DNA from 3 places in the Delftia lacustris genome. Region 1 is predicted to be linked to each of the others. Evidence: predicted binding sites of a transcription regulator. Region 1 holds the regulator's gene; each other region holds the start of a gene.
The links. The regulator LexA, encoded in region 1, represses DNA repair genes until DNA is damaged. The targets are predictions, from matches to a motif close to ACTGTATNNNNATACAGT.

Region 1 (5,532 bases):
GGGCAATGGAGCGGCCGCAGGCACGTCATCCAGGCAGGCGCGGGTGCGGGCATGGGAAAGTGGGCCACTTTGCCGGGTTGTCATTTTCTCGACGATTGTTGTTGCTTCGTAGCAGGAATGCAGATCATGCACTTCCTACGATGACCCACTTTCAATCCGCAGGAAAGTGGCAGGTATGGAGATGATTTCCCTTTCGAGAATGACGGACGTGACAGGAGGCAGGGCATGAACCGCGCACGTCTGGGGCTGCTTACGGGCACGCATGCCATCAACGACCTCTACCAGGGACTGGTTCCTGCGCTGTTGCCCTTCATGGTGCTGGAGCGCGGCTACAGCTATACGGAAGCCAGCGGCCTGATGCTGGCGGCCACGGGCCTGTCGAGCATGGTCCAGCCGCTGTTCGGCCTGTATGCCGACCGGTCGCCACGGCCCTGGATGGTGCCGGCCGGCTTTGTGGTGGCCGCCCTGGGCCTGGCCCTGGTGGGCATGAGCCCGGACTACTGGGTCAGCTGGTTGGCTGCCGTGCTGTGCGGCCTGGGGATCGCGGCCTACCATCCGTCCGCAACGGTGGCGGCCCGCATGGCGGGCGGCAGCTCGCAGAAGGCGATGAGCGTATTTTCGGTGGGCGGAACGGCGGGGGCATCGTTCGCTCCCATGCTGGCTGCGGCCGTGGTGGGCGCAGGCGCCTTGCACCGCAGCTGGATGCTGGCCCTGCCTGCAGCGGCCATGCTGGTGCTCTGGTATGCCTGTACCTGGCGGGATGGAGCCAAGGACCATTGCGCCACCCGGCGCCCGGCCGTGGCGCAGGGCGAATTGCCCGCCAACCACTGGCGCGCCTTCTTCCTGCTGTGCGGGGTCATCGTCTGCTGGTCGATTCCCTATGTGACGGTGCTGTCCACCCTGCCCATGTTCGTGACGCGCGAGCTGGGCGGCTCGGACTTCATGGGAGCGGCCACGCTGACCTCATTCACAGCCGCTGCGGCGGTGGGCACTTTGCTGGGGGGCACGCTTGCAGATCGCCGGGGGCGCATGCAGGCCATCCGCGCCGGCTACCTGTTGGCATTGCCTGCTCTGGCGGCCCTGGCCCTGGCCTCCACGCCATGGATGGCGTTGGCCTGCACCATGGCCCTGGGCGTGTGCATGTTTCTTCCGTTTGCCGCCCAGGTCACGCTGGCCCAGGACTATCTGCCGCGCAACCAGGCCACGGCCAGCGGGCTGACCCTGGGGCTGGCCATGTCGATAGGCGGCATGGTGGCGCCGTTGTTCGGCATGCTGTCCGATGCGCGCGGACTGCGTTTTTCGTTGAGCGTCGTGCTGTGCATTCTGTGCGTTGCCGCGGCGCAGGCGTGGTGCATGCGCAATCGGCGCAGCGAGGGGAGTGCTGCACCGGCGGCTGTCAGGGCCTGATGCGCAGCCCCTGCCGCTGGGCAAGGCAAGAGACAGGCCCGGGCTCTCGCAGACCGGGTGGACGGGTCGGTCTCAGGGCGACCTCAGGCCGGTGTCTGCGCGCCGTGCGCTTCCATGCGTTCGAGGGCGGCACAGACATCGGCCATGCGGCCCGAGATGAACAGGCATTCGGGCTGCTCCTGCGGCGAGCGCTGGATGATGCGCAGACCCGAAGGCAGGGCCTGATCTGCCGGAAGGGAGGGCAGTTCGGGTTGCAGGGGCAGCAGCAGCTGCGCATCCCTGTGTTCTGGCAGCCGTGCTGACTTGCTGCGCCGCTGCTGGCTGCGGCGGCGTGCCTTGCTGAAGGACAGGATGGTCGCCTGCTCGGATTGCACAGGCGATTCGGGCTGGATGGTGCGCATGGCGGGCTCCATGGCGGCGGCGGGCAGGCGAATGCCCTGTGCCAGGCGCAGGAAGGACAGAGAAGACAGTGTTGGCAGAGCGAATCCCATGTGACGACTCCTGTTGGCGTATTTCAAAGAGGCATGGACACAGGCAGGATTGCGGTTTGCGGGCAAAGCTCCGCCCAGGGCGAAGCTGCAAGGCTTCGCGCCTACCACCTGGGCGGTGCATGAAATAGGGTGTGGCAACCCGTGCAGGGCTGCCCGTCCGGCTTACATGGACATGCTGTTGCGGATCAGCCCCACGGCCAGGCCTTCAATGGCAAAGGCCTCTTCGGGAGCGACGCGGATCACCGGGTAATCGGGGTTTTCCGGCAGGAGCTCCACGCCCTGCGTGGTGCGGCGCAGGCGCTTGACGGTGACTTCATCTCCCAGGCGTGCCACGACGATCTGCCCGTTGCGGGCTTCATGCGCGGACTGCACGGCCAGCAGATCGCCGTCCATGATGCCCGCGTCGCGCATGGACATGCCGCGCACGCGCAGCAGATAGTCCGGGCGGACCTGGAACAGGCTGGGTTCGACGGAATAGGTCTGGTCGATATGTTCCTGGGCGAGAATGGGCGAGCCCGCCGCAACGCGGCCCACCAGCGGCAGCATCAGCGGCGCCAGGGCCGACAGCGGCAGCCCGAAGCTGGTGCCGCGTGCGGCATTGATGTTGCGCACGGTGTCGGTACGCAGGCGAATGCCGCGGGAGGTGCCGCTGACCAGTTCGATCACGCCTTTGCGGGCCAGGGCCTGCAGATGTTCCTCTGCTGCGTTGGCGGACTTGAAGCCCAGCGTGTTGGCGATTTCCGCGCGGGTGGGGGGCGCGCCCGTGCGGGAGATGGCGGCCTGGATCAGGTCCAGGATCTGTTGCTGGCGGGCGGTGAGCTTGGGATGGTCGAGCATGGCGTGCGTCCGGTCCTTGAATTCAGATGGCAGGCAGAGAAGTCATCTGATGATTTATACAGTATCTGTATTTTTAACCAGTTTTCCAAGAGGTGCAAGTGGGGCAGTCAAAGTTGGTGATTCTTGGCACGGGCGGCACCATCGCCGGCCGGGCGGATTCGCAGTCGCAGGCAGTGGGATACAAGGCCGGACAGATCACGGTGCAGTCGCTGCTCGATGCCGTGCCGGATCTGGAGCAGCAGGCGCTGGGGCCTGTGCAGACGCAGCAGATCGCGCAGGTGGACAGCAAGGATATGGACTGGCCCGTGTGGCGCGCGTTGCTGCGTGCCTGCACGCAGGCGCTGGAGGATGCGGACACACGCGCCGTGGTGATCACGCATGGAACGGACACGCTGGAAGAGACGGCCTGGCTGCTGCACAGCCTGCTGCCTGCCGCCAAGCCCATAGTGCTCACTTGCGCCATGCGCCCGGCCACGGCCCTGCTGGCCGACGGACCGCAGAATCTGCGCGATGCCGTGACCGTGGCCGCCAGCGGCGGGCGCAGCGGTGTGTGGGTGGTGGCCGGCGGCGAAGTGCATGCGGCGGCCCAGGTGCAAAAAGTCCACCCTTACCGACTGCAGGCCATGCGCTCCATGGAAGGTGGCCCGCAGGCCGTGGTGGAGGAAGGACGCGTGCGCTGGCTGGTGCCTGATGCGCCGGTCACGCCGGTCGCCCCCGTTGCGCGGATGGTGATTTCCGCTCCCGCGCTGTCTGACCTGCTGGCGCTGGATGAGCTGCCCTGGGTCGAGGTGGTGTTCAGCAGTGCCCTGGCGCGAGCCTGCGGCGTGGATGCGCTGGTGGCCGCAGGCGTGCGCGGCATCGTGGTGGCCGGCACGGGCAATGCGACCGTTCACGAAAGCATGGAAGCAGCCTTGCTGCGTGCGCGCGACAAAGGCGTCTGGATCTGGCGGGGCACGCGCTGCGCCGAAGGCCTGCCCGTTGCCTCGGGGCTTGGCACGGACCCCGCAGAGGCCGATCTGGTCCAACTGCCCGTGGCCAAGGCGCGGATTGCCATGATGCTGGCGCTGGCCGCGCAGCCGCGCGACTGATCCTCCGGGCGTCGCCGGCGCTTCAGATGCAGGCGGGCAACAAAAAAGCACCCGGCGGGTGCTTTTCTGGGGTCTGGCGCATGGCCTGCGTCATTCAGCCAGTGCTGCCAGGGCGCGCTGGGTGATGTCTTCCACCGAGCCCAGGCCGCTGATGGCGCGGTACTTGGGGGCTGCTGCGGCTTCCTTCTCGGCCCAGGCGCGGTAGTAGTCCACCAGTGGGCGGGTCTGGCTGCTGTAGACGTCCAGGCGCTTCTTGACCGTTTCTTCCTTGTCGTCCTCGCGCTGCACCAGCGGCTCGCCGGTCACGTCGTCCAGGCCTTCGACCTTGGGCGGGTTGAACGTGACGTGGTAGGTGCGGCCCGAAGCGGGGTGGGAGCGGCGGCCGCTCATGCGCTCGATGATGGCATCGAAGGGCACATCGATCTCGAGCACGTAGTCCAGCTTCACGCCGGCGGCCTTCATGGCGTCGGCCTGGGGAATGGTGCGGGGAAATCCGTCGAACAGGAAGCCGTTGGCGCAATCGGGCTGGGCAATGCGCTCCTTGACCAGATTGATGATCAGGTCGTCGCTGACCAGTTGGCCGGCGTCCATCACGGCCTTGGCCTGCTGGCCCAGGGGCGTGCCGGCCTTGACGGCGGCACGCAGCATGTCACCGGTGGAGATCTGGGGAATGCCGTACTTCTGGCAGATGAAAGCGGCTTGCGTGCCTTTGCCGGCGCCGGGTGCGCCCAACAAAATCAGTTTCATGGAAGTCCTTGAGGAGAGTAGAAATTCTTGTCTGCCGGATCGGCCCACCGGGGCGGACAGTCCATGCGTCATATTTTTGTCGCGGGCAAGGATAGCACGCACAGGGCCAACACTGGCTTACACGCACAGGGCAAAACTGTCGCCTGTGCAATCGCCAAAACCTGCGTTTTGCTGTCCGACAAAACCGCATGGGCGGTGTTGCTGCAAATGGCGATGCCCGGCATCGCCATTTGTGCGTTTTCAGCGGCCGGCCGATTCAGGCCGGCGGGTTGGACAGCTGGGCGCGCATCCGCTCCAGATCCTCGCGCGTGTCCACGCCAGGGCCGGGTGCATGGAGTGTGACATGGACGGCGATGCGGTGGCCGTGCCACAGCGCACGCAACTGCTCCAGGGCCTCCAGTGCCTCGGTGGGTGCCTGGGAAAGCTGGGGGAAGCTGCGCAGGAAGCCGGCGCGATAGCTGTAGATGCCGATGTGGCGCAGCGGTGCGAAGCCGGGGTGGCCCAACGCTGCCGATGCCGTCTCCCACCATGCCTGGTCCGCATGCTCGCGCGCGAAGGGAATGGGCGCACGGCTGAAATAGTGGGCCATGCCCTGGGCATCGCAGACGACCTTGACCACGTTCGGGTTGACGAAGTCGGCAAGGCTGTCAATGGCATGCGCCGCTGTTCCCATGCTGGCCGAAGGTTGCCGGGGCAGCAGGGCGGCCACGGCGTCGATGAGTTCGGGGGCGATCAGCGGCTCGTCGCCCTGGACATTGACCACGATGTCATCGCCATCGAGACCCAGCAGCGCGCAGGCCTCGGCCAGTCGGTCGCTGCCGCTGGCATGGTCGTTGCGCGTGAGCACGGCCGCCACGCCATGCGCGGTACAGGCGGCGAGGATGCTTTCGTCATCGGCTGCGACCACGCACCGCGCGGCGCCGCTGCGGCTGGCGCGCTGTGCCACGCGCACGACCATGGGA
Region 2 (5,532 bases), 1.4 Mb from region 1:
AGGCTGCCTTCCAGCCGCGCACGGGCCTGGGCGGCATCGGCCGCGCGTTCGCTGCGCAGCAGGGCCACGCGCTGCTCGACCGAGCCCTCCTGCCAGACCAGTTCGGGGTCGGCGGTTTCCTCCACGCCGCTGGCATAGCTCCATTGCGGATTGAGCGCGCCCAGCCAGCGCCCGCGCTCGCCCAGCACCGGGGCCAGCCACTGGCGCAGCTCCACGGACTGGCGGCCCTGCTCCAGCGCAGGCACCAGCAGGTCATGGGGCAGGCGCTGGCCCGCCTGGTCCAGGGTGCGCAGCATCGAGGCCTGCAGCTCGAACGGCCCGTCCTTGAGCACGTCGCCCATCAAGGTCTGCAAGCGAGCATCGGCAGGCGCGGGGCGCGATTCTGCAGGCGCCGCGGCCGGCACGGCCAGCGGCGCCGGCAGGCGCACCTGCGCGCCGGGCTGCCAGCCTGCGCGCTCGAACACGGCCGCCACGGCGCTGGCGCGCAGCAGTTGCTGGGCGGGCGAGTCGCCGGGCAGGTCCGCCCGGGGCAGCAGCGCGGCCTGCACGGCCTGCTGCGACCACGGGGCAGACGGATCAACGCCCGAAGCCAGCGCAGGCGGCACGGCCAGCCGGTCCGAGCCGACCATGGCCGATTGCTGCAGCGCAGTCCAAAGTTGTGTGTTGCTCATACCGGTTCACCCTGGTTCTGCCAGATACATTGCCGGGCGCTTTCGCCCTCGCGGGCCTGCCAGGCGCTCAGCAGGCGCCAGCGGCCCACGGCCGGGCCGGGCTCCCATTCGCCAAACAGCTGCATGGGCGCGCCGCCGCTGAGCGCCAGCAGGCGCCAGGCTTCGGCATCGTCAATGGCCACGGGAACGGGTTGCACAGGCGCGGCAGTGCCGTCAGCAGACACGCCGGGCGCAGCCGCCGATGCGCCCGGCGCATCGGGCCAGGCCGCAAACCATTGGCCCTGGGCAGGCACCAGGCGCAACCCGTCCTGGCACAACGGCTGCGTGGCCTGCAGCGGGTTGGCGGCAATGCGCCGGCCCATCTGCTGCAGGACGTCGCCCACGGCCGAGGTGTCCAGCGGGCTGGCGCCCTCGGCAGGCAGCGCAGGCCCGTTGCCGTTGGCGGCAATGGCGCGCAGCGGCGCATGGCCCGGGTAGAAATTCAGCGCGCATCCGTAGCGATGGCCAGGCACCCAGGCCGATTCGAAGCCGCGCCCGCCCTGCGCATAGTCCAGCACCAGGGCCATGCGGCCCGTGCGCTGCCCGTGCAGCCAGACGCGGCGCTCCATGAGCCGGCCTTCGCGCTCGATCATGCGCAGGCCGGCCACCAGCCATTCGTCCTCGACCAGCTGGCCGCGGGCCTGCACCTCGGCCTTGTCCATGGGCCAGCCCAGCGCGGCCATCACGTCGGCCTTGACCTCGGGGCTCAGCGATTCGCGGCGGCGCACGGCGTCGATGATCAGCTGCCAGTGGCCCAGCTGCACCAGCATGTCGCGCGGCCAGTCGCGGTGGCTGTCCACCAGATCCCGGCAGTCCTTGATGCGTGCCGCCATGCCCGTGGCCTGCGCATCGACCATGCGCGCGGCCATGGTGTTCCAGCGCTGGCGCATCTGGGAGTCGCCGGCCTGGTTGGCCAGGCCCGCGCGCACCATGTCCTGCATCCACAGCGACAGTTCCTGCAGGCCCGCCTCGACCTTGTCCCAGCGCTTGTCTTCGCGCCTGGCCTGCTGCCTGGCCGCGACCTCGGGATCGGGTGGCGGCTCGGCCGCCGCGGCGGCTGCCTTGGCCTCCTTCTTCTCGGCCTTTTCCTGGCGGCTGTCCAGCCAGGTCTGCACCCAGGCCGGTGGATCGCCGCCCTCGGTGACCTGGCCGCCCGCACGCATCAGCATCAGCGCCAGCCCATGCTTGCAGGGGAACTTGCGGCTGGGGCAAGAGCATTTGAAGGAGGGTCCCGACAGGTCCACCTGGGTCTGGTAGGGCTTGCTGCCGCTGCCCTGGCACTCGCCCCACACCGCCACATCGTTGGCACCCATGGTGGGCCATTTGGCGGGCGATTGCAGCCCCTTGGCGGCCTTGCTGGAGGAAGCGTCCGGCGATAGCGCCAGCACTTCGCTCTCTGTTCCTAATACACGCGACACCGAAGCTCCCTCTCCAAGTGTTTGTCATCGCCAGGCGCATTGAATGAAGAAACGACCGCGCCCGGCAAGCCCGAAAGCCTATCAGCAATAGTTATCGGCAATTTGAAACAAATCACAACAACGTCAAACCTCTCTCCCATGAACCGGGAACCCCATGGCGCGCAGCCAGCTGCGCTATATCAGCGCATGCATTGATGGCACCAAGCCGTACCAGCCTTCAGGCATTGCAAAAAGACGCAGGAAACACGCATTCACCATTTCCTGCGATGCACATCGCCACCCATTGAAAGCAAGCACTCATTCCGCACTGAAAACGGTTTCATTCCATTGCACTGGCAACCATTGCAATCCGCTGGCCATTGCGATAGCCCGACAGTGCGTTCAAACCGGAGCCAGGCAAGGCCGGACCAGACCCTGGCTGGGGGATGGGCTCTCCAAAAACCGGATGTGCCAGGCAAATATACTGTATATTCATACAGCCATGGAGCTGCAACGCAAACTTTTCATCCTCGCCGACGCCGCCAAGTACGACGCCAGCTGCGCCTCCAGCGGATCGCAGGGGCGCGACTCGCTGGACGGCAAGGGCATGGGCTCGGTCACCGGCATGGGCATCTGCCACAGCTATGCGCCCGACGGGCGCTGCATCTCGCTGCTCAAGATCCTGCTGACCAATGTCTGCATCTTCGACTGCCGCTACTGCATCAACCGCAAGAGCTCCAACGTGCAGCGCGCCCGCTTCACGGTGGCCGAGGTGGTGCAGCTGACGCTGGACTTCTACCGGCGCAACTGCATCGAGGGGCTGTTCCTGTCCAGCGGCATCATCCGCTCCAGCGACTACACCATGGAGCAGCTGGTGGAAGTGGCCCGCCGCCTGCGCGAGGAGCATGACTTTCGCGGCTACATACACCTCAAGACCATCCCGGATGCCGCCCCTGAATTGCTGGCCCAGGCAGGCCGCCATGCCGACCGCCTGAGCATCAATGTGGAACTGCCCACGGCCAGCGGCCTGGCGCAGTTCGCGCCCGAAAAGGACGGCCGGCGCATACGCCAGGCCATGCAGGGCGTGGACCGGCATGTGCAGGCCTGGCGCGCGGCCACGCGCGAGCAGCGCCAGGCACAGTCCCTGCCCGGTGCGCCCGCGCAGCGCGCCGCCGTGCCGCGCTTTGCGCCGGGCGGGCAGAGCACGCAGATGATCGTGGGCGTTGACCGCGCAACCGATGCCGACATCCTCGAATCCAGCCATACGCTGTATGCGGGCTACGGCCTGCGCCGCGTGTACTACTCGGCCTTCAGCCCCATTCCCGATGCCTCGCGCGACCTGCCGCCGCAGGCACCGCCCCTCATGCGCGAGCACCGGCTCTACCAGGCCGACTGGCTCATGCGCTTTTACGGCTACGGGGCGGGCGAGATCGCGGCGGCCAGCCGCCACGGCATGCTGGACCTGGAGATCGACCCCAAGCTGGCCTGGGCACTGGCCAACCGCCAGCAGTTCCCCGTGGACCTCAACCGTGCGCCTCGCAGCCTGCTGCTGCGCGTGCCGGGCCTGGGCACGCAGACGGTGGAGCGCCTCCTGGCGGCGCGCCGCGTGCGCCGGCTGCGGCTGGACGACCTGCTGCGGCTGCGCGCCCCCGTGCAAAAGGCCCTGCCCTTCGTGCTGATCGACGGCCACCGCCCCCTGCTGGGCGAGACCGACTCGGCCGCGCTGCGCACGCGGCTGATCGCGCAGTCGCAGGCCAGCCAAGCCCAGGCGCGGCACAGCGGCATGCGCGTGCAAAGCGCACTGCAGGCCAGCCTGTTCTAGCGCCTGGAGCACGCCATGCACGGACAGGCCCTCACCATCGAACTCGACAGCCCCGACGACTGGCCCGGCTTTCGCGCAGCCTGCAGGGCGCTGCTGGCCCATGGCGCCGACCCCGCCCTGGTGCGCTGGCGGTGGCCCGACACGCCGAGTGCGCAGCCACTCGGCGCGGGGGTGGACCTGTTTTCCAGCGCGCCGCAGCAGGCCATGCCCGCCTCGGCGCTTGCCGGGCTGGCCGGCCCCGGCGAGGCAGGGCTGTCCCTGTCGGACACCCAGATGTCCGCCCTGCGCCATGCCTGCATGCACCGCGCGGCAGGCCGCTTCGAGCTGTGCCACCGCTGGCTGGCGCGCATGCAGGCCCGGCCCGAACTGCGGCTGGATGCGCTGGATGCGGACTGGCGCGCCATCGAGGCCCTGGCCCGCCCCGTCTCGCGCGAGATCCACAAGATGCACGCCTTCGTGCGCTTTCGGACGACACAGCGACCGGACCTGCCCGAGCTGCACATCGCCTGGTTCGAGCCCGAGCACCACATCGTGCGCGCGGCGGCGCCCTTTTTCTGCAAGCGCTTTGCCAACATGCACTGGGCCATCCTCACGCCGCAATGCAGCGTGCACTGGGACGGCCATGCGCTGCGCCTGGCGCCCGGCGCACGCCGCAGCGATGCCCCGCCAGCCGACGCGGGCGAGGCCCTGTGGCTGACCTACTACGCCAGCACCTTCAACCCCGCGCGCCTGAAGGAGCAGGCCATGCTGCGCGAGATGCCGCGCCGCTACTGGCACAACCTGCCCGAGACGGTGCTGATCTCCACCCTGGTCCAGCAGGCCCGCGCGCGCACGGGACAGATGCTGGAGCAGTAAGGACAGGCGCAAAAAACAAAGGCCCCGAAGGGCCTTTGTCTGCTTTGCAGCGTCGCTCAGTGCATCAGCCCAGCCACTTGCGGGCGTTGCGCCACACGCGCATCCAGGGGCTGAATTCCGACTTGTCGCCGTTGGTCCAGCTCATCTGCACGTTGCGGAACACGCGCTCGGGGTGGGGCATCATGGCCGTGAAGCGGCCATCGGCCGTGGTCACTGCCGTCAGGCCGCCGGCCGATCCGTTGGGATTGAACGGGTACTGCTCGGTGGCCTTGCCGTGGTTGTCCACATAGCGCATGGAGGCGATGGCCTTGTCCGCATTGCCCCGGAAGCGGAAGTTGGCAAAGCCTTCGCCGTGGGCCACGGCGATGGGCAGGCGGCTGCCGGCCATGCCCTGCAGGAACAGGCTGGGCGACTCCAGCACTTCCACCATGGACAGGCGCGCCTCGAAGCGGTTGCTCTGGTTCTGCGTGAAACGCGGCCAGTCCTGGGCACCGGGAATGATGTCGGCCAGCTCGGCAAACATCTGGCAGCCGTTGCACACGCCCAGGCCGAAGGTGTCGCTGCGGCCGAAGAACTGCTGGAACTGCGCGGACAGGCTGTCGTTGAAGGTGATGGAGCGCGCCCAGCCGATGCCGGCGCCCAGCGTGTCGCCGTAGCTGAAGCCGCCGCAGGCCACCACGCCGGCGAAGTCCTGCAGCTGCGCGCGGCCGCTTTGCAGGTCGGTCATGTGCACGTCCACGGCGTCGAA
Region 3 (5,532 bases), 1.7 Mb from region 1:
GCCGTGCTCGTAGGCCACGATGTGCCAGCCCGCGCAGGCCTGCAGCAGCTCGCCGGGCGCCAGCAGGAAATCGGGCCGGGAAGGCTTGCCGAAGGCCTCGTTGCCCTGGGCAAAGGTTTCGTACAGCAGCACGCCGCCGGGGGCCACGCTGTCCAGCAGCGCCGGCCACAGCGGGCGCCACAGATAGTGGGTCACGACCACGGCGCCGAACTGCCGGCCGGGCAGGGGCCAGGGGCCGTTTTCAATGTCGGCGCACAGCAGCTCGCCCACGCCCTGCAGGCCGGCCAGGGCCTGGGCATCGCGGTCCACGCCCGTCACTGCATGGCCGCGTGCATGGAACCAGCGCATGTGGCGGCCAGGGCCGCAGGCCACGTCGAGCACGGTGGCCTCGGGTGCCAGAAGATGCGACCAGCGTTGGATCCAGGGCGAAGGCGGCGTGGCTGCGTGCATGTGAAATTTCGGAAATGAATTGAAAGCGGCCGCCATTGTGCCGCCAGGCCTTTGCCGCGCTTCAATTTCAGAAGCAGGCCCAGAGCTGGTCGGCCATGCCCAGCATGAACTCGGGCTGCAGATAGAGCATGAAGACCAGGCCCAGCACCAGCAGCACGGCGGCCCACAGCGCCAGCCTGCGCAGCAGCTGTGGGCGGGGCGTGGTGGCTGTCGTCATGTCAGGCCGCCGCCTGCGCCGCACGCGGCCTTGCCACCGGGGCTTCGCGTATCGGCAGGTTCAGCAGGCCGGCGGCCACGCCCAGGCCGATGGCCAGGTACCAGACCACCTGGTAGCTGCCGGTGTGGTCATACAGATAGCCGCCCAGCCAGACGCCCAGGAAGCTGCCGACCTGGTGGCTGAAGAACACCATGCCGCTCAACATGGACAGATGCTGCACGCCGAAGATCTGGGCCACGGTGGCATTGGTCAGCGGCACGGTGGACAGCCACAGCAGTCCCATGGCGGCCGAGAAGATGTAGACCGACCAGGGCGTCAGCGGCGCGAGCAGGAAGAGCACGATCACCACCGAGCGCGTGAAGTAGATGGTGGACAGCAGGTAGCGCTTGGGCAGGCGCTGGCCCAGGTTGCCGGCCACATAGGTGCCGACGATGTTGAACAGCCCCACCAGCGCCAGCGAGATGCTGGCCACCTGCGGTGCCAGGCCGTAGTCCTTGAGGTAGCTGGGCATGTGCACGCCGATGAACATCACCTGGAAGCCGCAGACGAAGTAGCCTGCCGTCAGCAGCACGAAGCTGGGTGTGCGCAGGGCCTCGGCCACGGCCTGGGCTGCGCTCTGGTCGCGCACGGGCCGGGTATTGCCGGCCGTGAAGCCCGGCTCGCGCAGGCCGAAGGCCAGCGGAATGATCATCAGGGCGCACAGCGACAGCAGCAGCAGGGCGTTGGACCAGCCGAAGTTCGAGATCAGGCTGCCTTCCACGGGCACCATGAAGAACTGGCCGAAGGAGCCCGCCGCCGCCGTCACGCCCATGGCCCAGCTGCGCCGCGCCACGGGAATCTGGCGGCCCAGCACGCCGTAGATCACGGCATAGGTGGTGCCGGCCTGGGCTGCGCCTATCACCACGCCGGCCGTCAGGGCGAACCAGGTTGTCGTGGGCGCCATGGCCATGCCGGCCAGGCCCAGCGCATACAGCAGCGCGCCCACCAGGAGCACGCGGAAGGCGCCGAAGCGGTCGGCCAGCATGCCGCCGAAGATGCCGAGCACGCCCCAGGACAGGTTCTGGATGGCAATGGCCAGCGCGAAGGACTCGCGCGTCCAGCCCATCTCCTGGGTGATAGGCTGCAGCCACAGGCCGAAGCCGTGCCGGATTCCCATGGACAGCGTCACGACTGCGCCCCCGCACAGCAGTATCTGCACCATGGACATGGGTTGGTTGTTTTTGTGCATGCGGCAAACTTTAGCGAAACTCCGGGTTTTGCGCTGCGACGCATGGATCGCCCATGCGCCAGCGCGGCACTTCGTAGCCCTTGGCGGCACTGGCCTTTTCGGGATAGTCAATGTCAATGACTGTGAATGTATCCAGCACTGAGCCGGGCCGCGCACTACAATCCGCCCCCATGGCAGTCAAACCATCTCCCATTTCCGCCAGCGAATACTCCGAAGGCTCGATACGCGTGCTCAAGGGCCTGGAGCCCGTCAAGCAGCGTCCCGGCATGTACACGCGCACCGACAACCCCCTGCATGTGCTGCAGGAGGTGATCGACAACGCGGCCGACGAGGCGCTGGCCGGCTTCGGCAAGAAAATCCGCTTCACCCTGCATTCCGACGGCTCCTACAGCGTCGAGGACGACGGCCGGGGCATCCCCTTCGGCATGCACCCCGAGGAAAAGGCGCCCGTGGTGGAGCTGGTCTTCACCCGCCTGCATGCGGGCGGCAAGTTCGACAAGGGCAAGGGCGGCGCCTACAGCTTCTCGGGCGGCCTGCATGGCGTGGGCGTCTCGGTCACGAATGCGCTGGCCACGCGCCTTGAGGCCTGCATCCACCGCGAGGGCAAGGTGGCCACCATCGCCTTCTCGGGCGGCGACGTGGTCGAACCCCTGCAGTCGCGGCCGCTGGCCGCGGGCGAGCGCAAGCAGGGCACGACCGTGCGCGTGTGGCCCGATGCCCGCTACTTCGAATCCTCCCAGCTGCCCATGGGCGAGCTGATGCATCTGCTGCGCAGCAAGGCCGTGCTCATGCCCGGCGTGTCGGTGACCCTGGTCAACGAGAAGACGCGCGACACCCAGACCTGGCAGTTCAAGGGCGGCCTGCGCGACTATCTGCAGCAAAGCCTGCATGGCGAGGCCGTCATCCCCCTGTTCGAAGGCGAGGGCTTTGCCGACCGCAACCACGACAGCTTTGCCGAAGGCGAGGGCGCCGCCTGGTGTGTGGCCTTCACCGAGGATGGCGCGCCGCTGCGCGAAAGTTATGTCAACCTGATCCCCACCACGGCCGGCGGCACGCACGACAGCGGCCTGCGCGACGGCCTGTTCCAGGCGGTCAAGGCCTTCATCGAGATGCATTCGCTGCTGCCCAAGGGCGTCAAGCTCATGCCTGACGACGTCTTCGCGCGCGCCAGCTACGTGCTCAATGCCAAGGTGCTGGACCCGCAGTTCCAGGGCCAGATCAAGGAGCGCCTGAACTCGCGCGATGCCGTGCGCCTGGTCAGCGGCTACGTTCGCCCTGCGCTGGAGCTGTGGCTCAACGAGCATGTGGAATGGGGCCGCAAGCTGGCCGAGATCGCCATCAAGGCTGCCCAGACCCGCCAGAAGGCGGGCCAGAAGGTCGAAAAGCGCAAGGGCTCGGGCGTGGCCGTGCTGCCCGGCAAGCTCACCGATTGCGAAAGCCGCGACTTGAGCCTGAACGAGGTCTTCCTGGTCGAGGGCGACTCGGCCGGCGGCAGCGCCAAGATGGGACGCGACAAGGAAACCCAGGCCGTGCTGCCCCTGCGCGGCAAGGTGCTCAACACCTGGGAAGTCGACCGTGACCGCCTGTTCGCCAACAACGAGATCCACGACATCTCGGTGGCCATCGGCGTGGACCCGCATGGCCCCCATGACACGCCCGACCTGTCCGGCCTGCGCTACGGCAAGATCTGCATTCTTTCGGATGCCGACGTGGACGGCTCGCACATCCAGGTGCTGCTGCTCACGCTGTTCTTCCGCCACTTCCCCAAGCTCATCGAGGCCGGCCACATCCATGTGGCGCTGCCGCCGCTGTTCCGCGTCGATGTGCCTGCGCGGGGCAAGAAGCCAGCAGCCAAGATGTACGCGCTGGACGAGGGCGAGCTGACCGCCATCCTCGACAAGTCCGCCAAGGATGGCGTGCCGCGCGAGAAATGCCAGATCAGCCGCTTCAAGGGCCTGGGCGAGATGAATGCCGAGCAGCTGTGGGAAACCACGCTCAACCCCGACACGCGCCGCCTGCTGCCCGTGCAGTTCATGAATCTGGACTTTGCGGCGGCCGAGCAGGTCGTCACCAAGCTGATGGGCAAGGGCGAGGCTGCGGCGCGCCGCGAGCTGATGGAGTTGCACGGCGACGCCATCGAAGTGGATATCTGATCCCCATGCCCCTGCGCCCGGCTGCCCCACAGCACCTTCCGCACCGCCCGCACCCTGCGCGCGCCGCTGCCGCGCGCGCGCTTGCAGCGCTGGGCGCGGCCCTGGCGCTGTGGGGGGTGGCGCAGCCCGCGCATGCCGATCTCTGGGCCTTCGTGGACGAGCGCGGCATCACGCACTTCGCCGCGCAGGCGCTGGACGAGCGCTACAAGCTCTACTTCCGCGGCTCGCTGTATGACAGCACCGAGCAGGGACTCAAGCCCCCGCTGGTGGAAGCCGAGGCCGCTGCCGACGATGACGGCGGCAGCGATGCCGGGCGCAGGCTGCAGGCGAGCACGCGGATGCAAAGCTTCTTCGACATCTCGCCGCGCTACAAGAGCGTGCGCGGCCACCTGCGCAAGGCGGCGGACCACACGGGGGTGGACTACGACCTGCTCAAAGCCGTGATTGCCGTCGAGTCGGGCTTTGACGCGCAGGCCATCTCGCCCAAGGGCGCAGTCGGCCTGATGCAGCTGATGCCGGCCACGGCCCAGCGCTTCGGCGTGGAGGCCAGCCGCCAGCGCAGCGTGCAGCAGCAACTGGCCGACCCGGCCATCAACGTGCCGGCCGGCGCGCGCTACCTCAACCATCTGATGGGGCTGTTCCCCGGGCGGCTGGACCTGGTGCTGGCCGCCTACAACGCGGGCGAGGGTGCCGTGCGGCGTGCGGGGCAGGCCATTCCTCCCTATCAGGAAACCCGCAATTACGTGAAGGCCGTGCTCGGTATCTACGAGCAGCTGCAGGGCGGGCGCCAGCGTGCGGGCCAGGCAGCGCCTGCGGTGGCGGCACAGCCTGGCACAGCGCCCCGGATACGGATGACCTTGTCCACAGGGCTGCCCTCGCCGCGATGAGCGGCCTTCACTGCATTTATTGAGATCACGAATTTCTTCATGAGCGATCAAAACACTCTGGATCTGGCCCAACAGGCGGCCGGCGATGCCCTGGACCTGGGCCAGTACGCACAGCGCGCCTACCTTGAATACGCACTGTCTGTCGTCAAGGGCCGGGCACTGCCCGATGTCACCGACGGCCTCAAGCCCGTGCAGCGGCGCATTCTGTACGCCATGGACCGCATGGGCCTGAGCTACAGCGGCCCCAACCACAACACGGCGGCCAAGCCCGTCAAAAGCGCGCGCGTGGTCGGCGATGTGCTGGGGCGCTTTCACCCGCACGGCGACCAGTCGGCCTACGACGCGCTGGTGCGCATGGCCCAGGACTTCAACCAGCGCTATCCGCTGGTCGATGGCCAGGGCAATTTCGGCAGCCGCGACGGCGACGGCGCAGCGGCCATGCGCTACACCGAGGCGCGCCTGTCCAAGATCACGGGCCTGCTGCTCGACGAGATCGACATGGGCACGGTGGACTTCGTGCCCAACTACGACGGCAGCACGCAGGAGCCGCAGCAGCTGCCCGCGCGCCTGCCGTTCGCCCTGCTCAACGGCGCCAGC

Region 2: U6958_RS11255 (putative DNA modification/repair radical SAM protein) is a predicted target of LexA. The motif match lies at 2,591-2,608, and genes of this name have one in related genera.
Region 3: U6958_RS09945 (DNA topoisomerase IV subunit B) is a predicted target of LexA. The motif match lies at 2,015-2,032, and genes of this name have one in related genera.

What each region holds. Positions count from the first base shown of each region.
Region 1 is NZ_CP141274.1:3,578,627-3,584,158, reverse strand. Features, by position in the region: gene U6958_RS17790 (helix-turn-helix domain-containing protein) at 1-84, opposite strand, end outside; gene U6958_RS17785 (MFS transporter) at 226-1,407, shown strand; gene U6958_RS17780 (hypothetical protein) at 1,491-1,898, opposite strand; gene lexA (transcriptional repressor LexA) at 2,061-2,735, opposite strand; gene U6958_RS17770 (asparaginase) at 2,834-3,823, shown strand; gene adk (adenylate kinase) at 3,914-4,570, opposite strand; gene kdsB (3-deoxy-manno-octulosonate cytidylyltransferase) at 4,827-5,532, opposite strand, start outside.
Region 2 is NZ_CP141274.1:2,178,626-2,184,157, reverse strand. Features, by position in the region: gene U6958_RS11265 (DUF5691 domain-containing protein) at 1-671, opposite strand, end outside; gene U6958_RS11260 (SWIM zinc finger family protein) at 668-2,128, opposite strand; gene U6958_RS11255 (putative DNA modification/repair radical SAM protein) at 2,610-3,929, shown strand; gene U6958_RS11250 (TIGR03915 family putative DNA repair protein) at 3,945-4,784, shown strand; gene purL (phosphoribosylformylglycinamidine synthase) at 4,849-5,532, opposite strand, start outside.
Region 3 is NZ_CP141274.1:1,872,871-1,878,402, forward strand. Features, by position in the region: gene U6958_RS09930 (bifunctional 2-polyprenyl-6-hydroxyphenol methylase/3-demethylubiquinol 3-O-methyltransferase UbiG) at 1-450, opposite strand, end outside; gene U6958_RS09935 (hypothetical protein) at 518-667, opposite strand; gene U6958_RS09940 (MFS transporter) at 669-1,895, opposite strand; gene U6958_RS09945 (DNA topoisomerase IV subunit B) at 2,066-4,048, shown strand; gene U6958_RS09950 (lytic transglycosylase domain-containing protein) at 4,054-4,935, shown strand; gene parC (DNA topoisomerase IV subunit A) at 4,975-5,532, shown strand, end outside.